2 linked regions of the Geobacillus stearothermophilus ATCC 12980 genome follow. The protein of the gene in region 1 interacts with the protein of each later gene in a pairwise test. Links are inferred from orthologs where the notes say so. Each region holds a gene or a part of one and is shown in the gene's direction. Other genes may lie near its edges. The genes, in order: QSJ10_RS14645 and tuf.

The links.
Region 2: the proteins of QSJ10_RS14645 (region 1) and tuf interact in binary tests that used the Bacillus subtilis proteins (3 or more experiments, as listed by UniProt). The link is inferred for Geobacillus stearothermophilus ATCC 12980 from one-to-one orthologs.

The regions. Positions count from the first base shown.
Region 1 is NZ_CP128494.1:2,693,528-2,704,224, reverse strand. Bases 4,415-7,303 are described here. They hold QSJ10_RS14645 (rod shape-determining protein), read left to right. Parts: upstream 4,415-5,302; coding sequence 5,303-6,304; downstream 6,305-7,303. Other genes in these bases: QSJ10_RS14635 (flagellar hook-basal body protein), read left to right, coding at 7,280-7,303; QSJ10_RS14640 (flagellar hook-basal body protein), read left to right, coding at 6,428-7,258; spoIIID (sporulation transcriptional regulator SpoIIID), read left to right, coding at 4,936-5,199; QSJ10_RS14655 (BsuPI-related putative proteinase inhibitor), read right to left, coding at 4,415-4,626. Also shown: spoIID (stage II sporulation protein D), read left to right, coding at 115-1,143; stage II sporulation protein SpoIIQ, read left to right, coding at 1,274-2,167; QSJ10_RS14665 (chromate transporter), read left to right, coding at 3,704-3,922; QSJ10_RS14660 (hypothetical protein), read left to right, coding at 3,968-4,096; more of QSJ10_RS14655, read right to left, coding at 4,117-4,414; more of QSJ10_RS14635, read left to right, coding at 7,304-8,101; QSJ10_RS14630 (DNA-directed RNA polymerase subunit beta), read left to right, coding at 8,113-8,445; 3-hydroxyacyl-ACP dehydratase FabZ, read left to right, coding at 8,498-8,935; QSJ10_RS14620 (hypothetical protein), read left to right, coding at 9,095-9,460; QSJ10_RS14610 (SGNH/GDSL hydrolase family protein), read left to right, coding at 9,929-10,345; polyisoprenyl-teichoic acid--peptidoglycan teichoic acid transferase TagU, read right to left, coding at 10,377-10,697. UniProt on the Bacillus subtilis protein: Forms membrane-associated dynamic filaments that are essential for cell shape determination. Acts by regulating cell wall synthesis and cell elongation, and thus cell shape.
Region 2 is NZ_CP128494.1:125,005-135,797, forward strand. What follows is about bases 199-3,183. They hold tuf (elongation factor Tu), read left to right. Parts: upstream 199-1,089; coding sequence 1,090-2,277; downstream 2,278-3,183. Other genes in these bases: fusA (elongation factor G), read left to right, coding at 199-961; rpsJ (30S ribosomal protein S10), read left to right, coding at 2,627-2,935; rplC (50S ribosomal protein L3), read left to right, coding at 2,956-3,183. Also shown: more of fusA, read left to right, coding at 1-198; more of rplC, read left to right, coding at 3,184-3,597; rplD (50S ribosomal protein L4), read left to right, coding at 3,627-4,250; rplW (50S ribosomal protein L23), read left to right, coding at 4,250-4,537; rplB (50S ribosomal protein L2), read left to right, coding at 4,565-5,395; rpsS (30S ribosomal protein S19), read left to right, coding at 5,429-5,707; rplV (50S ribosomal protein L22), read left to right, coding at 5,726-6,067; rpsC (30S ribosomal protein S3), read left to right, coding at 6,071-6,727; rplP (50S ribosomal protein L16), read left to right, coding at 6,730-7,155; rpmC (50S ribosomal protein L29), read left to right, coding at 7,155-7,355; rpsQ (30S ribosomal protein S17), read left to right, coding at 7,378-7,641; rplN (50S ribosomal protein L14), read left to right, coding at 7,690-8,058; rplX (50S ribosomal protein L24), read left to right, coding at 8,095-8,406; rplE (50S ribosomal protein L5), read left to right, coding at 8,434-8,973; QSJ10_RS00720 (type Z 30S ribosomal protein S14), read left to right, coding at 9,003-9,188; rpsH (30S ribosomal protein S8), read left to right, coding at 9,222-9,620; and 3 more genes. UniProt on the Bacillus subtilis protein: GTP hydrolase that promotes the GTP-dependent binding of aminoacyl-tRNA to the A-site of ribosomes during protein biosynthesis.

The DNA.
Region 1 (10,697 bases):
AACAGTCATATATACTTGTCCGAGCCCATAACTATAAGTAACGAACGGAAGCCATGCAGGCATTGATTGATCATGTCCGCTTGGGCTTAGAAAATGCATATTGGGGGCTCGGCTATGGTGAAACGACTGAAACCGGTCATCGTACTTGCACTATGCCTGTTTGTGGCCATCCTCGTCATTCCTGCAGCGCTTGTCCTGCCGTTTTACGATGGGAAGGTGGCGAAATTGACGGAACAGTTGCAGAAGCACGAACAACTCCAGCGTTCGCAGGCAGCCGAAGGGCCGTCCATTGACGTGGCGGTTTACCGAAGCAAAGAACAGCGCGTGGAAAAAATCCCCCTTGAACAGTACGTCATCGGAGTGGTGGCGGCGGAAATGCCGGCCGAATTTGAGCTCGAGGCGTTAAAGGCGCAGGCCTTAACGGCACGAACGTATATCGTCAAACAGATGCTCGCCAACCAGCCGTTCCGCCTGCCGCAAGGAGCGAATGTGACCGACACAGTGGCGCACCAAGTGTATTACAGCGATGACGAACTGCGGAAGTTATGGGGAAGCGATTACGACTGGAAGATCAAAAAAGTGACCAAAGCGGTTCTGGATACGCGCGGGCAAATTTTAACGTACAACAACGAACCGATTGAAGCGCTCTTCTTTTCCACAAGCAACGGGTATACAGAAAATTCTGAAGCGTACTGGAAAAACGATATCCCGTATTTAAAAAGCGTCGTCAGCCTATGGGACAAACAATCCCCGAAGTTTTATCAGCGAAAAACGATGTCTGTCGTCGAATTTGAGCGGAGGCTCGGAATCGTGCTGCCAAAAGACGGATCCGTCGGTGTCATTTTATCGCGCACGCCCGGCCGTCGAGTCGGCGAGGTGAAAATCGGCGGAAAGACGTTCACGGGCCGCGAAGTGCGTGAACGGCTCGGCTTGCCGTCGAGTGATTTCACCTGGGTGCGTAGCGGGAATGACATCATCATTACGACGAAAGGTTACGGCCATGGCGTCGGCATGAGTCAATACGGCGCCAACTTTATGGCCAAAGAAGGGAAAACGTACGCCGACATCGTGAAGCATTATTACCGAGGCGTCCGCATCTCTTCAGCGACCGCCTTTTTGAACAAGTTGACCGCCAAACAATGACGGGGCGTCCGCTCCGATTTTTTTTTTTTGCATAAAATGCGGGGGAATATCAAAAAATAAGCGAAAAAATTGTATTCGGCGTGTATATCTTTTCCTCTTTCTGTTCAAAATGGTTGTTGAGGTGATGAACATGAGAGAGGAACAAAAACAACCGTCGCTGAAGCGTTTCTTCCGCAAGCGTTGGGTATTTCCGGCTATTTATCTATCTTGCGCAGCGTTGATCGTCGCAGGCGCACTTTGGTTCCAAGTGGGCAAACAAGAGAAGTCGGGTGAAAACGACACCGTGAAAAACGGCACCGCCCAGCAGGAAAACCCGGCTGTTCCGGTCAATGAAACGGTCGAAAACATCGCGATGCCTGTGCTTGACCCGAACGCCGTGCAAGTCAAAACACCGTTCTATGATGACAACGCATCAGAACAGGAACAGGAAGCAGCCCTCGTCTTTTACGATCATACGTACCATCCGAACCAAGGGATCGACCTTGTGCGCCAAGACGGCAAAACGTTTGACGTTACGGCTGCATTAAGCGGCACGGTAACGAAAGCGGAAAAAGACCCGATTTTAGGCTACGTTGTGGAAATCAATCATGAACAAGGGGTCACGACCGTCTATCAATCGCTGGCCGACGTGAAAGTGGAAGCAGGCGATACGGTGAAACAAGGCGAAGTGATTGGCAAGGCAGGGCAAAGCGAGTTTAACAAACAAGCAGACATCCACGTCCACTTTGAAATTCGCAAAGACGGCAAACCGGTCAACCCGATCGACTATATCGACAAACCGTTGACCGCCTTGACCGACAAAGCCGAAGACAACGCCGGAACAGATAACGCCAACGCAAGCGAAGAGAAGAACGTGACGCCAAGCGACGAAACCGCGCCGAGTGAACAAAGCCCGGCCAAGGAAACCGAACAAACGCCGGCTGATGACAACAAAACGGCGCCAAGCGACCATGAGCAAGACCAACATGATGACGCGTCTTCCTACAAAACGCCAGACGCCTCGATCGGCATGGCGAGAGCGTAATCGACAAGGCGTCGAGCAAGAGGAAACGAAAAACGCGACGAAAAGGCCTGTCCGTTTGCCAAGACAAGCGGGCGGGTCTTTTTGGTTTTGATGTTTCGAAATCCAAACGGGGAAGCACAGCGACCAAAAGGGTACGTTCTCCATATTGACGAACGAGTGCCTTCGTGACAGCATGGTTCACATCCGTCATCCAACGGTTTTCTCGTTGTCCGATTGTTTTCAACTTCCGACGCGCAGAAGCCGTCCCTTTTTGCTGGAGGGTTTTTCGCATTCGTTTGTACTTGGCACGCTTGATCGAAGTAGACGATAGGTCATGTCGTGTAACTTGGCTTGTGCAAGCACTTTTGTGTCAAGTATCGCCGGTGCTGGGCAAATACTGGGCGAACGCTTATCGGGTGTACAAAGAAGCGCTGAACGGGCCGGAGTTCGCCTCGTGGTTTGCGACGTTTGCGCCGGGCGGCCGCGCGCCGAAGATCGGGGAAGTGTGGGCTTCTCCGGATCATGCGGCGACGCTGCGCTCCATTGCCGAAACGGAGGCGGAAAGCTTTTACCGCGGCGAGCTGGCGGAAAAAATCGCCGCCTTCTCGAAGCAATACGGCGGCTTTTTGGCGGCGGACGACCTCGCCGAGTACGAACCGGAATGGGTCGAGCCGATCTCCGTTTCCTATCGCGGCTATGAAGTGTGGGAAATCCCGCCGAACGGGCAGGGGCTTGTCGCGTTGATGGCCATCAACATCATGAACGGGTTTGACGTGCCAAGCGTCCCGTATGTCGAGACGCACCACCGGCAAATCGAGGCGATGAAGCTGGCCTTTGCCGATGGAAAAGCGTACATCGCCGACCGCCGTTATATGAGCTGCAGCCCAGACGAGCTGTTGTCGGAGTCGTTTGCCGCCATGCGCCGGGCGCAAATCGGCGCGGAGGCGCTGACGCCGGAGCCGGGAACGCCGCCCAAAGGCGGCACGGTCTATTTGGCCGCCGCCGACGGCGAAGGGAATATGGTGTCCTATATTCAAAGCAATTACATGGGCTTCGGCTCCGGCCTCGTCGTCCCAGGCACGGGCATCGCCCTGCACAACCGCGGCCATAACTTTGTCTTCGATGAACGCCATCCGAACGGGCTGGCGCCAAGGAAAAAGCCGTACCATACGATCATCCCCGGCTTTTTGACGAAAGGCGGCGCACCGGTCGGCCCGTTCGGCGTCATGGGCGGATTTATGCAGCCGCAAGGGCATTTGCAAGTGATCATGAACACCATCGATTTTGACTTGAACCCGCAAGCGGCGCTCGATGCGCCACGCTGGCAGTGGATGGAAGAAAAAACGGTGCTCGTCGAGCCGCACTTCCCGCGCCATATCGCCGAAGCGCTCGCCCGCAAAGGGCATGACATTCGCTTTGCCTTAGACGGAGGTCCGTTCGGCCGCGGACAAATCATTTGGCGCGATCCTGACACCGGCGTGCTTGCCGCCGGGACGGAGCCGCACACGGACGGGGCGGTCGCCGCTTGGTGAGACTCACGATAAAGGGATGACTTCGATGAACCAATGGCATTTATTTCTTGCTTTTTTTCGCGTCGTCATGCTCGGGATCATGGCGATCGACTTTTTTCGCGAGTCGTACGAAGGAGCCGGGCTCGTCCAAATGGTGTGTCTCGCTGCCACCAGCGCCCTGTTGATGTTCGGCAAATGGCGCCTCCATCCGGCGTACGTCATCGCCTTGGCGCTCGTGTACGGGGCGGTGTTTCTCTCGCCATGAATGGCCTCTATGGCTAAAGAAAGATGGAAGGGATGCTTCCTCACAGTGACGGAAACATCCCTCTTGTCGTCATTGTTGCCGTTGACAGGCGAACGGACGCCCTCTCTCACCGGGCTGTTGGCCAACTCGGCACGAGCGGCGTTTGGCATGCGCCGCATGCGGCCGGCCGTTTGACTTGTCATTCGCCCGAAGCCTCATTGCACCGTAAACGTCACTTTCGCCCGCGCGTTCGGCCAGTTTTGGTCGGCGAGCCACCACTCAAGCGTATACGTTCCGGGCTCCAGGCCGCGGAACGTCTCCTGAAACGACAGCTCTTCCCCTTGTTTTAACGTGCGCTCTTCGTAAATTTGTGCAAACATCTTCCCTTCGCTGTACTGCTTCACCTTTTGGCCATCGCGGTACAAAATGTAGTCATACTTTTTCGAGCTCGTGAACGTCACCGTTTGCACGCGCTCCGTTTGGTTTTTGACCGTAAACGTAAACACGTAAGCATCGTTTTGCTTTTCGTATGTGAGTGACGGCTCCAACGTTCCGGCGATGATCCCTTTCCCGCCTGTGGGCGCTGGTTTGCCCGCTGGAGCGGGGCCAAGCAAATCATCTTTCGCCTGCGGGCGCTCGTTGCCGCTATTATACATAAACAGCGCACTCGCCGCCGCCACCCCGGCCAACACGGCTGCGACGCCGATCATTTTTCCTTTGCCCATGCCAGATCCTCCTTTTTTCCTCTCTATACATAGTCGTTTCCCATTTCCCTTCCGTTACAAACCGCAAAAAAATTGTGAAAAAACCGTTGTCCGCCTTGATATTTCTGGTATATATTCCCGTTTTGTCTAATAAAATGTTACAAATTGAACAGCAATGAGAGTGGTTGAGGTGGGGATCGTTCACAACCGGCAAGCGACGCGGCGAAGACGCTTCCAAGACATCCAACGAAAGCGGCGCTCATCAGTGGCAAGACGAGTCTCATTTCACACTTCTCACTTCTCACATCCAACTTAGGGAGGGCGAGTGGTGTGCACGATTACATCAAAGAGCGTACGATCAAGATTGGCAAGTATATCGTGGAGACGAGGAAAACCGTTCGCGTCATCGCGAAAGAGTTTGGCGTGTCGAAAAGCACCGTGCATAAAGACTTGACCGAACGGCTGCCGGAGATCAATCCGGAGCTGGCCCAAGAAGTGAAACAAATCCTCGATTACCATAAATCGATCCGCCATTTGCGGGGCGGGGAGGCAACGAAGAAAAAGTATAAAAAGCAGACGGTGAAAAACAACTGACTTTTTCCTTGCCATCTGCCGTTTGCAGTATCATTCCGGGGGGCAAATATGGTAGAATAATCTATTAGGAATGATTTCAGAGCAGAGGCAAGGAGGAGCATGTATGTTCTCACGAGATATCGGCATTGACCTAGGCACGGCGAACGTCCTCATTTTCGTCAAAGGCAAAGGCATCGTGCTCAATGAGCCGTCCGTCGTGGCGATCGATAAACACACGAACAAAGTGCTCGCAGTCGGCGAAGAAGCACGACGAATGGTCGGACGTACTCCTGGGAATATTGTTGCCATTCGGCCGCTCAAAGACGGCGTCATTGCCGACTTTGACATTACAGAAGCGATGCTGAAGCATTTCTTAAGCAAGCTCGACCTAAAAGGCTTTTTCGCCAAACCGCGCATTTTGATTTGTTGCCCGACGAACACGACATCGGTCGAACGGAAAGCGATCAAAGAGGCAGCAGAAAAAAGCGGCGGCAAAAAAGTGTACTTGGAGGAAGAGCCGAAAGTCGCAGCCATTGGCGCCGGAATGGACATTTTTCAGCCGTGCGGAAACATGGTCGTTGATATTGGCGGTGGCACGACCGACGTGGCGGTTCTCTCGATGGGGGACATTGTCACCGCCTCTTCCATTAAAATGGCCGGGGACAAGTTCGATATGGAAATTTTAAACTACATCAAGCGCGAATATAAGCTGCTCATCGGGGAACGAACGGCCGAGGAGATTAAAATCAAAGTCGCAACGGTATTCCCAGGCGCACGGACCGAAGAAATCGACGTCCGCGGCCGCGATCTCGTCACCGGACTGCCGCGCACGATCACCGTCCGTTCGGAGGAGATCGAACGGGCGCTTCGCGAGCCGGTGTCCTTGATTGTACAAGCCGCGAAAAGCGTGCTCGAGCGCACGCCGCCGGAACTGTCGGCCGACATCATCGACCGAGGCGTCATCTTAACGGGCGGCGGCGCCCTCTTGCATGGAATCGATCAGTTGCTTGCCGAAGAGCTGAAGCTGCCGGTGTTCATCGCCGAAAATCCGATGGACTGCGTCGCCCTTGGCACCGGGCTGATGCTTGAGAACATCGACCGCGCGTCGAAATCGCAGTTGGTGTAAAAAAGGAAAAGCAGGGGATGCGGCTGCCGCCCCCGCCCGCCTATAATGGAATCAACAAGCCGCCCGCCAACGCCGGCAGCGGCTTTCTGCCACGAATTTTCATGGACAAGCGAGGGAGCTGTCATGCTAAGAGGATTGTATACCGCCGCGAGCGGCATGCTCGCCCAGGAGCGGCGCGTCGAGATGCTGACCAACAACTTGGCGAACGCCGAAACGCCGGGATACAAAGCTGATGCAGGAGCGATGAGAGCGTTTCCGGAACTGTTGATGAGCCGCCTCGAGGACGAGCCGATTCCAACCGCCCCGCCGCGCGCCATTCTGACGCAAACGGCGATCGGGCCGCTCCAGACGGGTGTCTATATGCAAGAACTCATCCCGAACTTCCGCCAAGGGGATATTAAAGAAACCGGTCTCTCCACTGATGTAGCCTTAGTCGATGGACAAGTCCCGGTCGACCCGGCAAGCGGGCAGCGCGGGGCGCTCTTGTTTGCCGTCGAAAACGGCCAAGGCGACATCCGGTACACGCGCAACGGCCATTTCACCGTGAGCCCGGACGGCTATTTAACCACGCAAGACGGTTGGTATGTGCTCGATGGCAACGGCGAGCGCATCGCCGTTCCGAATGAAACGTTCGCCGTCCGCGACGACGGGACGATCATCACCGGAAACCGGGAAATCGCCCGCCTTGGCGTCGCCTTCGCCGCCAACCCGCAAACATTGGTGAAGGAAGGAAACGGCCTGTTCCGCAGCACGGCAGGGCCATTGCCGCAGGCGCCCGGCAATGTCACGTATACCGTCAAGCAGCGGTTTCTCGAACGGTCGAACGTGGACGTTGAGCGGACGATGACCGACTTGCTCGCGGCTTACCGAACGTTTGAAGCAAACCAAAAAATCATCCAAGCGTACGACCGCAGCTTGGACAAGGCCGTCAATGAAGTCGGCCGCCTGAAATGATGACAAAAGGAGGACAAGCCCGTGCTTCGTTCGATGCTCACCGCCGCCAACACGATGAACGCCTTGCAAGAGCGGCTTGATACGATCAGCCACAACATCGCCAACAGCAACACCGTCGGCTTTAAACGGCGCGAAGCGCGCTTCGCTGAGCTCCTCGCCCAGCAAGTCGACCGCCTTCCCGCCGACGAAGCGCCACGTGAGACGCCGGCCGGCGTGCGTTACGGCAACGGGGCGCGCCTCGCCTCGACGATGCTTGTGTCTGTTCAAGGAACGCTCGTCGAGACCGGCCGCGCGCTCGATTTCGCCTTCACCGCCGCCAACCAATGGTTTCGCGTTCAAGTCGCCAATGCCAACGGTGACACAACGATCGGCTACACCCGCGCTGGCAACTTTTCTGTCACTCCTATGGACGGACGTCTTGCCCTCGTGACAAGCGACGGCCGCCCGGTGCTCGATGAAGCGAATCGGCCCATCGAATTTCCCACCGGCACAACCGGCTTTCAGCTCTCCCCAACCGGGATGCTGACGGCCACTGATGCCAGCGGTGCGGTTGTTGCCCGCGTGAACCTTGGCGTCACCGCCATTGACCGTCCGCAGCTTCTCGAAGCCCAGGGAGACAACGTCTTCACCTTGCCGGATGTCCCTGGCGCCGCTCGGGAGCTCAACGGCAATTTGCGTGGCCAAATCGGCGTCAAGCAAGGCGCCTTGGAACAGTCGAACGTCGACCTTGGCGAAGAAATGGTTGGCCTAATGGCGACAAACCGAGCGTATCAGCTGAACGCCCGCGCCATTTCCATTTCGGAACAAATGCTCGGGCTGATTAACGGCATGCGCTCCTCATAAGGAGGATCGCGATGAGTGACGAGAGGCATCAAGAGCGTATGCATCGGCCGTCTTCCCGGATGGCAAGGCGGAAAGGCCGAGTGAGAAAGAGCCCGCCGGCTCCCGCTGAACCGGAAGCCCAAGCCCTTCCGGCTGAAGAGGAGGCGGCCGCGCCGCGCCGTTTCGCGCGCACCCGGCTCATCCCGATCTGGCTTCGGCTCGTGATCGTCACCGTTCTTATGGCCATCTGCCTTGCGGCGGGAGCGGTCGTTGGCTACAGCGCCATCGGCGACGGAGCGTGGCTTGACGTGTTCCGCCCCTCGACGTGGCAGCACATTCTCGACTTTGTCGAAAAAGGGACGTAAGCAGCACCTCGCCGCGTCATCGTCTTGATGATCATGAAAAAGGAGTGTTTCTATGCTTGACATCCAACAAATCCAGTCCATCATCCCGCACCGCTATCCGTTTTTGCTTGTTGACCGCATTCTGGAAATCGAAGAAGGAAAGCGCGCCGTCGGCATCAAAAACGTCAGCGCCAACGAAGCGTTTTTTGCCGGCCACTTCCCCGAATACCCGGTCATGCCCGGCGTGTTGATCGTCGAGGCGCTCGCCCAAGTCGGCGCCGTCGTCCTCCTGCAAAGCGAAGAAAACCGCGGCCGCCTCGCTTTTTTCGCCGGCATCGACAACTGCCGCTTTAAGCGGCAAGTGAAACCAGGCGACCAAATTCGCCTGGAAGTCGAAATTCTCCGCGCCCGCGGCGCCATCGGCAAAGGCAAAGGCACCGCCACCGTCGACGGCGAACTCGTCTGCGAAACAGAGCTCATGTTCGCCCTTGGTGAGAAAACAAACGGCTGACCAACGCGCGCTCCTTTGCGGGGCGCGTATGTTCATTCCCCTAAACGCCACCTCCGCATTTGTTTCATTCCCCTTGCATGAAATGCGCTCTTCTGGGAAAGATAAACAAGGACCGGTCTTACATAAGGTCACAACAACACGAAGAAAGGAGAAGGTGCCATGAAAAAAAAGGCGTTGCTGTTCAAACTGTTCAGCGCCATCGTCGCCCTCTTTTTAGCGTCCGGATGCAATGGCGACAAAGACAATCCGCCGCCGCCAAACAACAATAAAAACGATGTCAACGACCTAGACGTGAACCCGGCCGATGACATCAACCAAGACGATGACGTCGACAACGACAAAGACAATGACGGCATCCCGGACAACCGCGATGTTGATTTGAACGACAACCAAAACAATCAACTCCCGCCGGGAGATGACACGAACAACGGACCGGGCGATGATGAGCGCGATACGGTTCCGGACCGCGAAGACCCAATTGAAGACCCGCAAGACGCTAACGACAAAGATAATATAGACGAATAACGAAAAAAGGCTGCCGATCGAGGCGGCCTTTTCATTTGGCCAAAATTAGTACCGATTTCGGCTAGATATGTTTCGCTTCATTCGCTATAATGGGAATGTCGATTCATGTTCGAAAGATCGGGACAGAGGTCGAACATCGGGATGTTCTTGCGGAGGAAACATTTGTACAACCTTCCCTTTTGCATCAGAGGGGGCGTACGTACCGCGAACGTCAACCAAGAAGGAGACAGACAAGAGAGGGGGAATACTGGTGGAAGAAACAATCAGCCTGCGTGAGCTGTTCGAAACATTGCGCAAACGGCTTTGGCTCATCGTCCTGATCACCGCGCTAGCGACCGTTGTAAGCGGTGTGGTCAGCTATTTTCTATTAACGCCGATTTATCAGGCATCGACACAAATTCTCGTCAACCAAGCGAAATCGGAGCAGCAGCTCTACAGTTTCACATCACCGTCCACGAATACGACGGTTTGACGACCGCCGACGCCGATCGGCAGCGTATCGCCGCCGACTGGGCCAAGGATAAGCCGGATCTTGTCTTGCTTGAACCGTTTTTATTAAACGACAACGGCGTCGTGATGATCGACGACACGCTCGCCCACATCCAATCGATCATCGACCAGCTCAAATCCGCCGCCCCGAATGCGGTCGTGATCTTGCAGCCGCCGAACCCGATTTACAACGCGACCTACTATCCGCGTCAAGTGGAACGGCTCGAAGCGTTCGCCAATGAGAACGGCTATCCGTATCTCAACCATTGGCCCGCCTGGCCCGACGATCAAAGCGAAGAACTGAACCGCTATGTCGACCCGCAAACCGACCTGCCGACCGCAGAAGGCGCCAAAGTGTGGGCCAATGCGCTCGCCAAGCGCTTCATCGCCCAATAAAAACGCGCACCTTACAAGGTGCGCGTCTCATTTACTTCGCCGCTGTTGCCTTCAACTCCAGATGCTCCTTCAACTCATTTGAAATCGCCAACCGTTCGCTCTCCGGCACAAGCAAGTAATAAATGCCGTTGATTTTCGTCTCTTGTCCCGTAATATGCAGCTGCTTAATGTGCTTGCGGGCGTCTTTGTAATTCGCCTGAATGTCTTTCATTTCCTCAAACGTCAAGTTCGTTTTCACGTTTTTCCCGATCGCCGCGAGCACATCGCTGTAGTTTGTGAGCGACGAGAAGCTGGCGCCTTTCTCAATAATCGCTTGAATGATCTGCTTTTGCCGGTCCTGGCGCCCGAAATC
Region 2 (10,793 bases), 2.6 Mb from region 1 along the record:
TGCGGCAGCAGTAGGTTTAAAAGATACGACAACCGGCGATACTCTATGTGATGAGAAAAACCTCGTCATCCTAGAATCGATGCAGTTCCCAGAGCCGGTTATTTCGGTCGCGATCGAACCGAAATCGAAAGCAGACCAAGACAAAATGGGTCAAGCGCTGCAAAAATTGCAAGAAGAAGACCCGACGTTCCGCGCTCACACCGACCCGGAAACAGGGCAAACGATCATTTCCGGGATGGGCGAGCTGCATCTTGACATCATCGTTGACCGGATGCGCCGTGAGTTCAAAGTTGAGGCGAACGTCGGCGCGCCGCAAGTTGCTTACCGCGAAACGTTCCGCAAATCGGCCCAAGTCGAAGGCAAATTCGTTCGCCAGTCCGGCGGCCGCGGTCAATACGGTCACGTTTGGATCGAATTCTCGCCGAACGAACGCGGCAAAGGCTTCGAATTCGAAAACGCCATTGTCGGCGGTGTCGTTCCGAAAGAGTATGTGCCGGCCGTCCAAGCTGGTTTGGAAGAAGCGATGCAAAATGGCGTCTTAGCTGGCTATCCGATCGTCGACATTAAAGCGAAACTGTTCGACGGATCGTACCACGACGTCGACTCGAGTGAAATGGCGTTCAAAATCGCCGCTTCATTGGCGCTGAAAAACGCCGCGACGAAGTGTGATCCGGTTCTCCTTGAGCCGATCATGAAAGTCGAAGTTGTCATCCCTGAGGAATACCTCGGCGACATTATGGGTGACATCACGTCTCGCCGCGGTCGCGTTGAAGGGATGGAAGCGCGCGGGAATGCCCAAGTCGTGCGCGCGATGGTACCGCTGGCCGAAATGTTCGGTTATGCGACATCGCTCCGTTCGAACACGCAAGGGCGCGGAACATTCTCGATGGTATTTGATCACTACGAAGAAGTTCCGAAAAACATCGCCGATGAAATTATCAAAAAAAATAAAGGCGAATAATTGATTTCTCTTGCTAGTTCCGCTATAAATACTTATGTAAGTAAGACTTGGGAACATTTTGTTCCCAAGCATCCTATACTTACCTAACTATACAAATTCATATTTTACTTTTAAGGAGGATCTTTCTCATGGCTAAAGCGAAATTTGAGCGCACGAAACCGCACGTCAACATTGGCACGATCGGCCACGTTGACCATGGGAAAACGACGCTGACAGCTGCGATCACGACGGTTCTTGCGAAACAAGGGAAAGCCGAAGCAAAAGCGTACGACCAAATCGACGCAGCTCCGGAAGAGCGTGAACGCGGGATCACGATTTCGACGGCCCACGTCGAGTATGAAACAGAGGCTCGTCACTACGCGCACGTTGACTGCCCGGGCCACGCTGACTACGTCAAAAACATGATCACGGGCGCAGCGCAAATGGACGGTGCAATCCTTGTTGTATCGGCAGCTGACGGTCCGATGCCGCAAACGCGCGAACACATTCTTCTCTCCCGCCAAGTCGGCGTTCCGTACATCGTTGTTTTCTTGAACAAATGCGACATGGTGGACGACGAAGAATTGCTTGAACTCGTTGAAATGGAAGTTCGCGACCTTCTCTCTGAATACGACTTCCCGGGCGATGAAGTGCCGGTTATCAAAGGTTCGGCATTAAAAGCGCTCGAAGGCGATCCGAAATGGGAAGAAAAAATCATTGAATTGATGAACGCGGTTGATGAGTACATCCCGACTCCGCAACGTGAAGTTGACAAACCGTTCATGATGCCGATTGAGGACGTTTTCTCGATCACAGGCCGTGGTACGGTTGCGACGGGCCGTGTTGAGCGTGGTACGCTCAAAGTCGGTGACCCGGTTGAAATCATCGGTCTTTCTGACGAGCCGAAAGCCACGACGGTTACGGGTGTTGAAATGTTCCGTAAACTTCTTGACCAAGCAGAAGCTGGAGACAACATCGGTGCGCTTCTCCGCGGTGTATCGCGCGACGAAGTTGAGCGTGGCCAAGTATTGGCAAAACCGGGCTCAATCACGCCGCATACGAAATTTAAAGCACAAGTTTACGTTCTGACGAAAGAGGAAGGCGGACGCCATACTCCGTTCTTCTCGAACTATCGTCCGCAATTCTACTTCCGCACAACGGACGTAACAGGCATCATCACGCTTCCGGAAGGCGTTGAAATGGTTATGCCTGGCGACAACGTTGAGATGACGGTTGAGCTGATCGCGCCGATCGCGATCGAGGAAGGAACGAAATTCTCGATCCGTGAAGGCGGCCGTACAGTTGGCGCTGGTTCCGTATCGGAAATCATCGAGTAATCAAGAAAAAAGGATGTCCAATCGTTGGACATCCTTTTTCTTTATCCTGGCTGCCAGAGAATCCTATTCATCACCGTTCTTTCAATCTTTGACGCGGCTTTGCCAAACTTCACCGTTTGGGTGTCTTGTTGAAAATGAGGCGGCCGCTATGTATAATGAGGAAGTGTGGGAAAAGCGAAGAAATCACTTGCAATCTCGCTTACATACGAGTATAATATCAAATGTTGGTCTTTGACTGCGATGAAGTGGAAGGTTGCTGACACACCCGGCCGCTTTGCCACGGCGGTGTGCAGGAAATTTCCATGGAGAAGTCTATTTTCAAAATAGGCGAAGAAGGAGGGAAACCAAAATGGCAAAAGAAAAAATCCGTATTCGTTTAAAGGCTTATGATCATCGAATTTTAGATCAATCGGCAGAGAAAATCGTCGAAACGGCAAAACGTTCTGGGGCGAAAGTGTCGGGGCCGATCCCGCTGCCGACGGAAAGAACGGTCTATACGATTTTGCGTGCCGTTCACAAGTACAAAGACTCTCGTGAACAATTCGAAATGCGGACACACAAACGTTTAATTGACATTATCAATCCGACTCCGCAAACGGTTGATTCGTTGATGCGGCTGGATTTGCCGTCGGGCGTTGATATTGAAATTAAACTTTAATCGATTAGGAGGTGTGACGAATGACGAAGGGAATCTTAGGCAGAAAAATCGGTATGACGCAAATATTTGCGGAAAATGGCGATTTGATTCCGGTTACTGTCATCCATGCAACGCCAAACGTCGTGTTGCAAAAGAAAACGATCGAAAACGACGGTTATGAAGCGATCCAATTAGGGTTTGAAGATATTAGCGAAAAACGCGCCAACAAACCGCAAATTGGCCATGCTGCCAAAGCAAACACGGCACCTAAGCGCTTCATTCGTGAAATTCGCGGCGCCAACATCAATGAGTATGAAGTTGGCCAAGAAGTAAAAGTGGACATTTTCAGCGAAGGCGACATCGTCGATGTCACAGGCATTTCCAAGGGGAAAGGGTTCCAAGGGGCCATTAAGCGCCATGGCCAGTCGCGCGGGCCAATGGCTCACGGCTCTCGCTATCATCGTCGCCCGGGTTCGATGGGTGCCATCGCGCCAAACCGCGTATTCAAAACGAAAAACTTGCCGGGACGCATGGGCGGCGAGCGTGTGACGATTCAAAACTTGAAAATTGTCAAGGTCGATCCGGAACGTAACTTGTTGCTCATCAAAGGGAACGTACCGGGCCCGAGAAAAGGATTAGTGATCGTAAAAAGCGCCGTTAAAGCGAAAGCGAAGGCGAAATAACATTTGGCCGAGAAAGGAGGAACTACGTAATGCCAAAAGTAGCATTATATAACCAAAACGGGCAGACAGTCGGAGAAATCGAGCTGAACGATGCCGTTTTTGGGATTGAACCGAATAAACACGTATTGTTCGAAGCTGTCATTATGCAGCGCGCCTCGATGCGCCAAGGAACGCACAAAACGAAAAACCGCGCGGAAGTGAGCGGCGGCGGCCGCAAACCGTGGCGTCAAAAAGGGACAGGACGCGCCCGCCAAGGTTCGATTCGCGCTCCGCAATGGCGCGGCGGCGGCACGGTCTTTGGTCCGGTTCCGCGCAGCTACAGCTACAAATTGCCGAAAAAAGTCCGTCGTTTAGCGATCAAATCGGCATTGTCTTCAAAAGTGCTCGAAAACGACATCGTGGTACTGGACCAATTGTCGCTTGAAGCACCGAAGACGAAGGAAATGGTCAAAATTTTAAACAATCTCTCGGTGGATCGGAAAGCACTCATTGTGACCGACGAACTCAATGAGAATGTATATTTGTCGGCGCGCAACATCCCGGGCGTCAAAGTCGTTCCAGCCAACGGCATCAACGTGCTTGACGTGTTAAACCACGATAAGCTCGTCATTACGAAGGCGGCCGTGGAGAAAGTAGAGGAGGTGCTTGCATAATGAAAGACCCTCGCGACATTATTAAGCGCCCCATCATCACGGAAAACACAATGAATTTGATCGGGCAAAAGAAATATACGTTTGAGGTCGACGTCAAAGCGAACAAAACGGAAGTGAAAGACGCGGTCGAGAAAATTTTTGGCGTCAAAGTCGAGAAAGTCAACATCATGAACTATAAAGGGAAATTTAAACGCGTCGGCCGCTACAGCGGCTATACGAACCGCCGCCGCAAAGCGATCGTTACGCTGACGCCAGACAGCAAAGAAATCGAACTGTTTGAAGTGTAAGACTAAAAGCGAAGGAGGGACATTCCGATGGCGATTAAAAAATACAAACCGACATCGAACGGCCGTCGCGGCATGACGGTGCTTGATTTCTCGGAGATCACGACAGACCAGCCGGAAAAATCGCTGCTTGCTCCATTAAAGAAAAAAGCAGGCCGCAACAACCAAGGGAAAATTACCGTTCGCCATCAAGGCGGGGGTCATAAGCGTCAATACCGGATCATCGACTTTAAGCGTGACAAAGATGGAATTCCAGGACGCGTTGCTACGATTGAGTACGATCCGAACCGCTCGGCGAACATCGCGCTCATCAACTATGCAGACGGTGAAAAACGGTACATCATCGCGCCGAAAAACTTAAAAGTCGGCATGGAAATCATGTCGGGTCCGGATGCGGACATTAAAATCGGGAATGCATTGCCGCTTGAAAACATCCCGGTCGGTACGCTTGTCCACAACATCGAATTGAAGCCGGGCCGCGGCGGGCAATTGGTGCGTGCAGCCGGAACGTCGGCGCAAGTGCTCGGGAAAGAAGGCAAATATGTCATCGTTCGCCTCGCTTCGGGCGAAGTGCGCATGATTTTGGGCAAATGCCGCGCTACTGTCGGTGAAGTCGGCAACGAGCAACATGAACTTGTCAACATCGGGAAAGCAGGGCGCGCTCGCTGGTTAGGCATCCGTCCGACTGTTCGAGGTTCGGTTATGAACCCAGTTGATCATCCGCACGGCGGTGGTGAAGGGAAAGCACCGATCGGACGCAAGTCGCCGATGACGCCGTGGGGCAAACCGACGCTCGGATACAAAACGCGCAAAAAGAAAAACAAATCGGATAAATTCATCATTCGCCGCCGTAAGAAATAATGAACGAGCGCAATTCAGAAGGGAGGTTCACTTATGGGTCGCAGCTTGAAAAAAGGTCCGTTTTGCGATGAACATTTGATGAAAAAAATCGAAAAGCTCAATGAAACTGGGCAAAAACAAGTGATCAAAACATGGTCTCGCCGTTCGACGATCTTCCCGCAGTTTGTCGGCCATACGATCGCCGTATATGACGGCCGCAAACATGTACCGGTATACATCACAGAAGACATGGTCGGGCACAAATTGGGTGAATTTGCGCCGACGCGCACGTTCCGCGGCCATGCTGGCGATGACAAGAAAACAAAACGGTAATGAGAGGAGGTTCTGGATATGCAAGCTAAAGCTGTTGCGAGAACCGTTCGCATCGCTCCTCGTAAAGCGCGCTTAGTCATTGACTTGATCCGTGGGAAGGAAGTGGGCGAAGCATTCGCGATTTTGCGCCACACGCCAAAAGCGGCTTCCCCGATCATTGAAAAAGTGTTGAAATCGGCTGTTGCCAACGCTGAACACAACTATGACATGGACGTCAACAACTTGGTCATTTCCCAAGCGTACGTTGATGAAGGTCCAACGTTGAAACGTTTCCGTCCGCGTGCGATGGGCCGGGCAAGCGCCATTAATAAACGCACAAGCCATATTACAATCGTCGTGTCAGAAAAGAAGGAGGGATAATCCGTGGGTCAAAAGGTCAATCCGATCGGTCTGCGCATCGGCATCATTCGTGACTGGGAATCGAGATGGTATGCGGAAAAAGACTATGCAGACCTCGTGCATGAGGACTTAAAAATCCGTGAATACATCAACAAACGTTTGCAGGACGCAGCCGTTTCCCGCGTAGAGATTGAACGCGCCGCCAACCGCGTCAACGTGACGATCCATACGGCGAAACCGGGCATGGTCATCGGGAAAGGCGGTTCGGAAGTGGAAGCGCTCCGCAAAGCGCTCACGCAATTGACCGGCAAACGCGTTCACATCAACATCGTTGAAATCAAAAAACCGGATTTGGATGCGAAACTTGTTGCGGAAAATATTGCCCGCCAGCTTGAAAACCGCGTATCGTTCCGCCGGGCGCAAAAACAAGCGATTCAACGGGCGATGCGCGCCGGGGCGAAAGGGATCAAAACGATGGTGTCCGGCCGCTTAGGCGGTGCAGAGATTGCACGTTCGGAACATTACAGCGAAGGGACGGTTCCACTCCATACGCTGCGCGCTGACATTGACTATGCGACGGCAGAAGCCGATACGACGTACGGAAAAATCGGCGTGAAAGTATGGATTTACCGTGGGGAAGTCCTTCCGACAAAGAAAAAAGCTGAGGAAGGAGGAAAATAATCATGTTAATGCCAAAACGCGTCAAATATCGCCGTGAACATCGCGGACGGATGAAAGGCCGCGCCAAAGGCGGTACGGAAGTTCATTTTGGTGAATTCGGCCTGCAAGCGCTGGAATCGGCTTGGATTACGAACCGGCAAATTGAGGCCGCCCGTCGGGCAATGACCCGCTACATGAGACGGGGCGGAAAAGTATGGATTCGCATTTTCCCTTCGAAGCCATACACAGCGAAACCGCTTGAAGTGCGGATGGGTTCCGGTAAAGGGGCTCCGGAAGGCTGGGTTGCCGTTGTCAAACCAGGCAAAGTGATGTTTGAAGTGGGCGGTGTTTCCGAGGAAGTGGCACGTGAAGCGTTGCGTTTGGCTTCTCACAAACTTCCGATCAAATGCAAATTCGTAAAACGTGAAGAAACTGGTGGTGAGGCGTAATGAAAGCGAAAGAAATCCGTGAGTTAACCACTGCCGAAATCGAACAAAAAATTAAAGCGTTGAAGGAAGAGTTGTTCAACCTTCGCTTCCAGCTGGCGACGGGCCAACTCGAAAACACGGCGCGCATCCGCCAAGTGCGCAAAGACATCGCCCGTATGAAAACGATCATTCGTGAACGTGAGCTCGCTGCCAATAAATAATGTTTGAGAGGAGGTTTGCGGAATGAGCGAACGCAATCAACGAAAAGTGTACGTCGGACGGGTCGTATCAGACAAAATGGACAAAACGATTACCGTTTTGGTTGAAACGTACAAAAAACATCCGTTATACGGCAAGCGCGTGAAATATTCGAAAAAATATAAAGCGCATGACGAACATAACGAAGCGAAAGTGGGCGACATCGTCAAAATCATGGAAACCCGCCCGCTGTCGGCAACGAAACGATTCCGCCTCGTCGAGATCGTTGAAAAAGCAGTTGTTCTGTAATCATTTCATTCCAGTTCGGGGAGATAAGTCCGAAAGGAGGTTTCGTCGATGATTCAACAAGAATCTCGCTTAAAAGTAGCTGATAACTCTGGCGCACGCGAAGTGCTTGTCATTAAAGTGCTCGGAGGCTCGGGCCGCCGCTATGCGAACATCGGCGATGTTGTTGTCGCTACGGTTAAAGATGCGACGCCAGGTGGCGTTGTTAAAAAAGGTCAAGTCGTAAAAGCGGTGGTCGTCCGCACAAAACGCGGGGTGCGCCGTCCGGACGGTTCATATATCCGTTTTGACGAGAACGCCTGCGTCATCATCCGTGATGACAAAAGCCCGCGCGGCACGCGTATTTTTGGGCCGGTTGCCCGCGAACTGCGCGACAAAGATTTCATGAAAATCATTTCGTTAGCCCCGGAAGTTATCTAATGGGACGGAAGCACGTTTCAAGGAGGTGCGAATGCGATGCATGTAAAAAAAGGTGACAAAGTGCAAGTAATCTCCGGTAAAGACAAAGGCAAACAAGGCGTCATCCTGGCGGCGTTTCCGAAGAAAAACCGCGTCATCGTTGAGGGCGTCAACATTGTGAAAAAGCATGCGAAACCGTCGCAAGCGAATCCGCAAGGCGGCATCATCGAAAAAGAGGCGCCGATCCATGTGTCGAAAGTGATGCCGTTAGATCCGAAAACAGGCGAACCGACGCGCATCGGCTACAAAATTGTCGACGGTAAAAAAGTGCGCTACGCGAAAAAATCCGGAGAGATTTTAGATAAATAATCGTGACGCAGGAAAGGAGGTACCTTTATGAACCGCCTAAAAGAGAAGTATGTAAAAGAAGTCGTTCCTGCTCTGATGAGCAAGTTCAACTATAAATCGATCATGCAAGTGCCGAAAATCGAAAAAATCGTCATCAACATGGGTGTCGGCGACGCGGTGCAAAACCCGAAAGCATTAGACAGCGCCGTTGAAGAGCTGACGTTGATCGCCGGCCAGCGTCCGGTTGTGACGCGCGCGAAAAAATCGATTGCGGGCTTCCGTCTCCGCCAAGGGATGCCGATCGGTGCAAAAGTAACGTTGCGCGGTGAACGGATGTATGAATTTCTTGATAAGTTGATCTCGGTCTCGCTCCCGCGCGTGCGCGACTTCCGCGGGGTATCGAAAAAAGCGTTCGATGGCCGCGGCAACTATACGCTCGGCATTAAAGAGCAGCTCATTTTCCCGGAGATTGACTACGATAAAGTGAACAAAGTGCGCGGCATGGATATCGTGATCGTCACAACGGCCAACACGGACGAAGAAGCGCGTGAACTGCTGGCGTTGCTGGGCATGCCATTCCAAAAATAATGATCCCATAAGGAAAGGGAGGCGAAATCGTGGCTAAAAAATCGATGATCGCGAAACAAAAACGGACGCCGAAGTTTAAAGTAAGAGCGTATACCCGCTGCGAGCGCTGCGGCCGCCCGCATTCGGTTTACCGCAAGTTTAAACTTTGCCGTATTTGTTTCCGTGAACTCGCATATAAAGGTCAACTTCCTGGCATCAAAAAAGCCAGCTGGTAATCAACCCATTGATTGGGAAGGAGGTAAAACAAAATGGTGATGACAGATCCAATTGCTGATATGCTGACCCGCATTCGGAATGCGAATATGGTTCGTCACGAAAAACTCGAAGTCCCGGCTTCGAAAATCAAGCGGGAAATCGCCGAAATTTTAAAGCGCGAAGGGTTTATTCGTGATTATGAATATATCGAAGACAACAAACAAGGCATTCTCCGCATCTTCTTGAAGTACGGCCCGAACAATGAACGCGTCATTACAGGGCTGAAACGCATCAGCAAACCCGGTTTGCGCGTATACGTCAAGGCTCATGAAGTGCCGCGCGTCTTAAACGGCTTAGGCATCGCGATTCTTTCGACATCGCAAGGCGTCTTAACGGACAAAGAAGCACGGCAAAAAGGCACGGGCGGCGAAGTAATCGCCTACGTTTGGTAATTTATTTGCTCAAGAATGGAGGTGTGTTTGACATGTCACGTGTCGGCAAAAAACCAATTGAAATTCCTGCCGGTGTCACCGTTACTGTGAACGGCAATACCGTTACGGTCAAAGGGCCGAAGGGGGAATTAACCCGCACGTTCCATCCGGATATGACGATCACCGTTGAGGGCAATGTGATCACCGTTACGCGCCCAAGCGATGAAAAACATCACCGCGCGCTCCACGGCACGACGCGCAGCTTGCTCGCCAACATGGTCGAAGGCGTTTCGAAAGGGTATGAAAAAGCGCTCGAACTCGTTGGTGTCGGGTACCGGGCGTCCAAACAAGGGAAAAAGCTTGTGTTGAGCGTCGGTTACTCCCATCCGGTAGAAATTGAGCCAGAGGAAGGGCTCGAAATCGAAGTGCCGTCCCAAACGAAAATTATCGTCAAAGGGGCAGACAAACAACGCGTCGGCGAATTGGCAGCCAACATTCGTGCTGTACGCCCGCCGGAGCCGTATAAAGGCAAAGGCATTCGCTACGAAGGCGAATTGGTGCGCCTGAAGGAAGGCAAAACTGGTAAATAACGCGGCATAGCGAAGCGAAAGGAGTGACACTCGATGATTACAAAAGTTGACCGAAACGCGGTCCGCAAAAAAAGACACGCGCGCATCCGGAAAAAAATCTTCGGCACGACTGAACGTCCGCGGTTGAGCGTGTTCCGTTCAAACAAACATATTTATGCACAAATTATTGATGATACAAAATCAGCAACGATTGTCAGCGCGTCGACATTGGATAAAGAGTTCGGCTTAGATTCGACGAACAACATTGAGGCGGCGAAAAAAGTCGGCGAACTTGTCGCCAAACGGGCGTTGGAAAAAGGCATCAAACAAGTCGTCTTCGATCGTGGCGGATATTTGTACCATGGCCGGGTGAAAGCACTAGCGGATGCCGCCCGCGAAGCTGGTCTGGAATTCTAATCACAAAGGAGGGACAACGATGCGTCGTATCAATCCAAATAAACTCGAACTCGAAGAGCGTGTAGTCGCGGTCAACCGTGTAGCAAAAGTCGTGAAAGGCGGACGTCGCCTGCGCTTTTCAGCTCTCGTCGTCGTCGGCGATAAAAACGGCCACGTCGGATTTGGCACCGGGAAAGCGCAAGAAGTTCCGGAAGCGATCCGCAAAGCC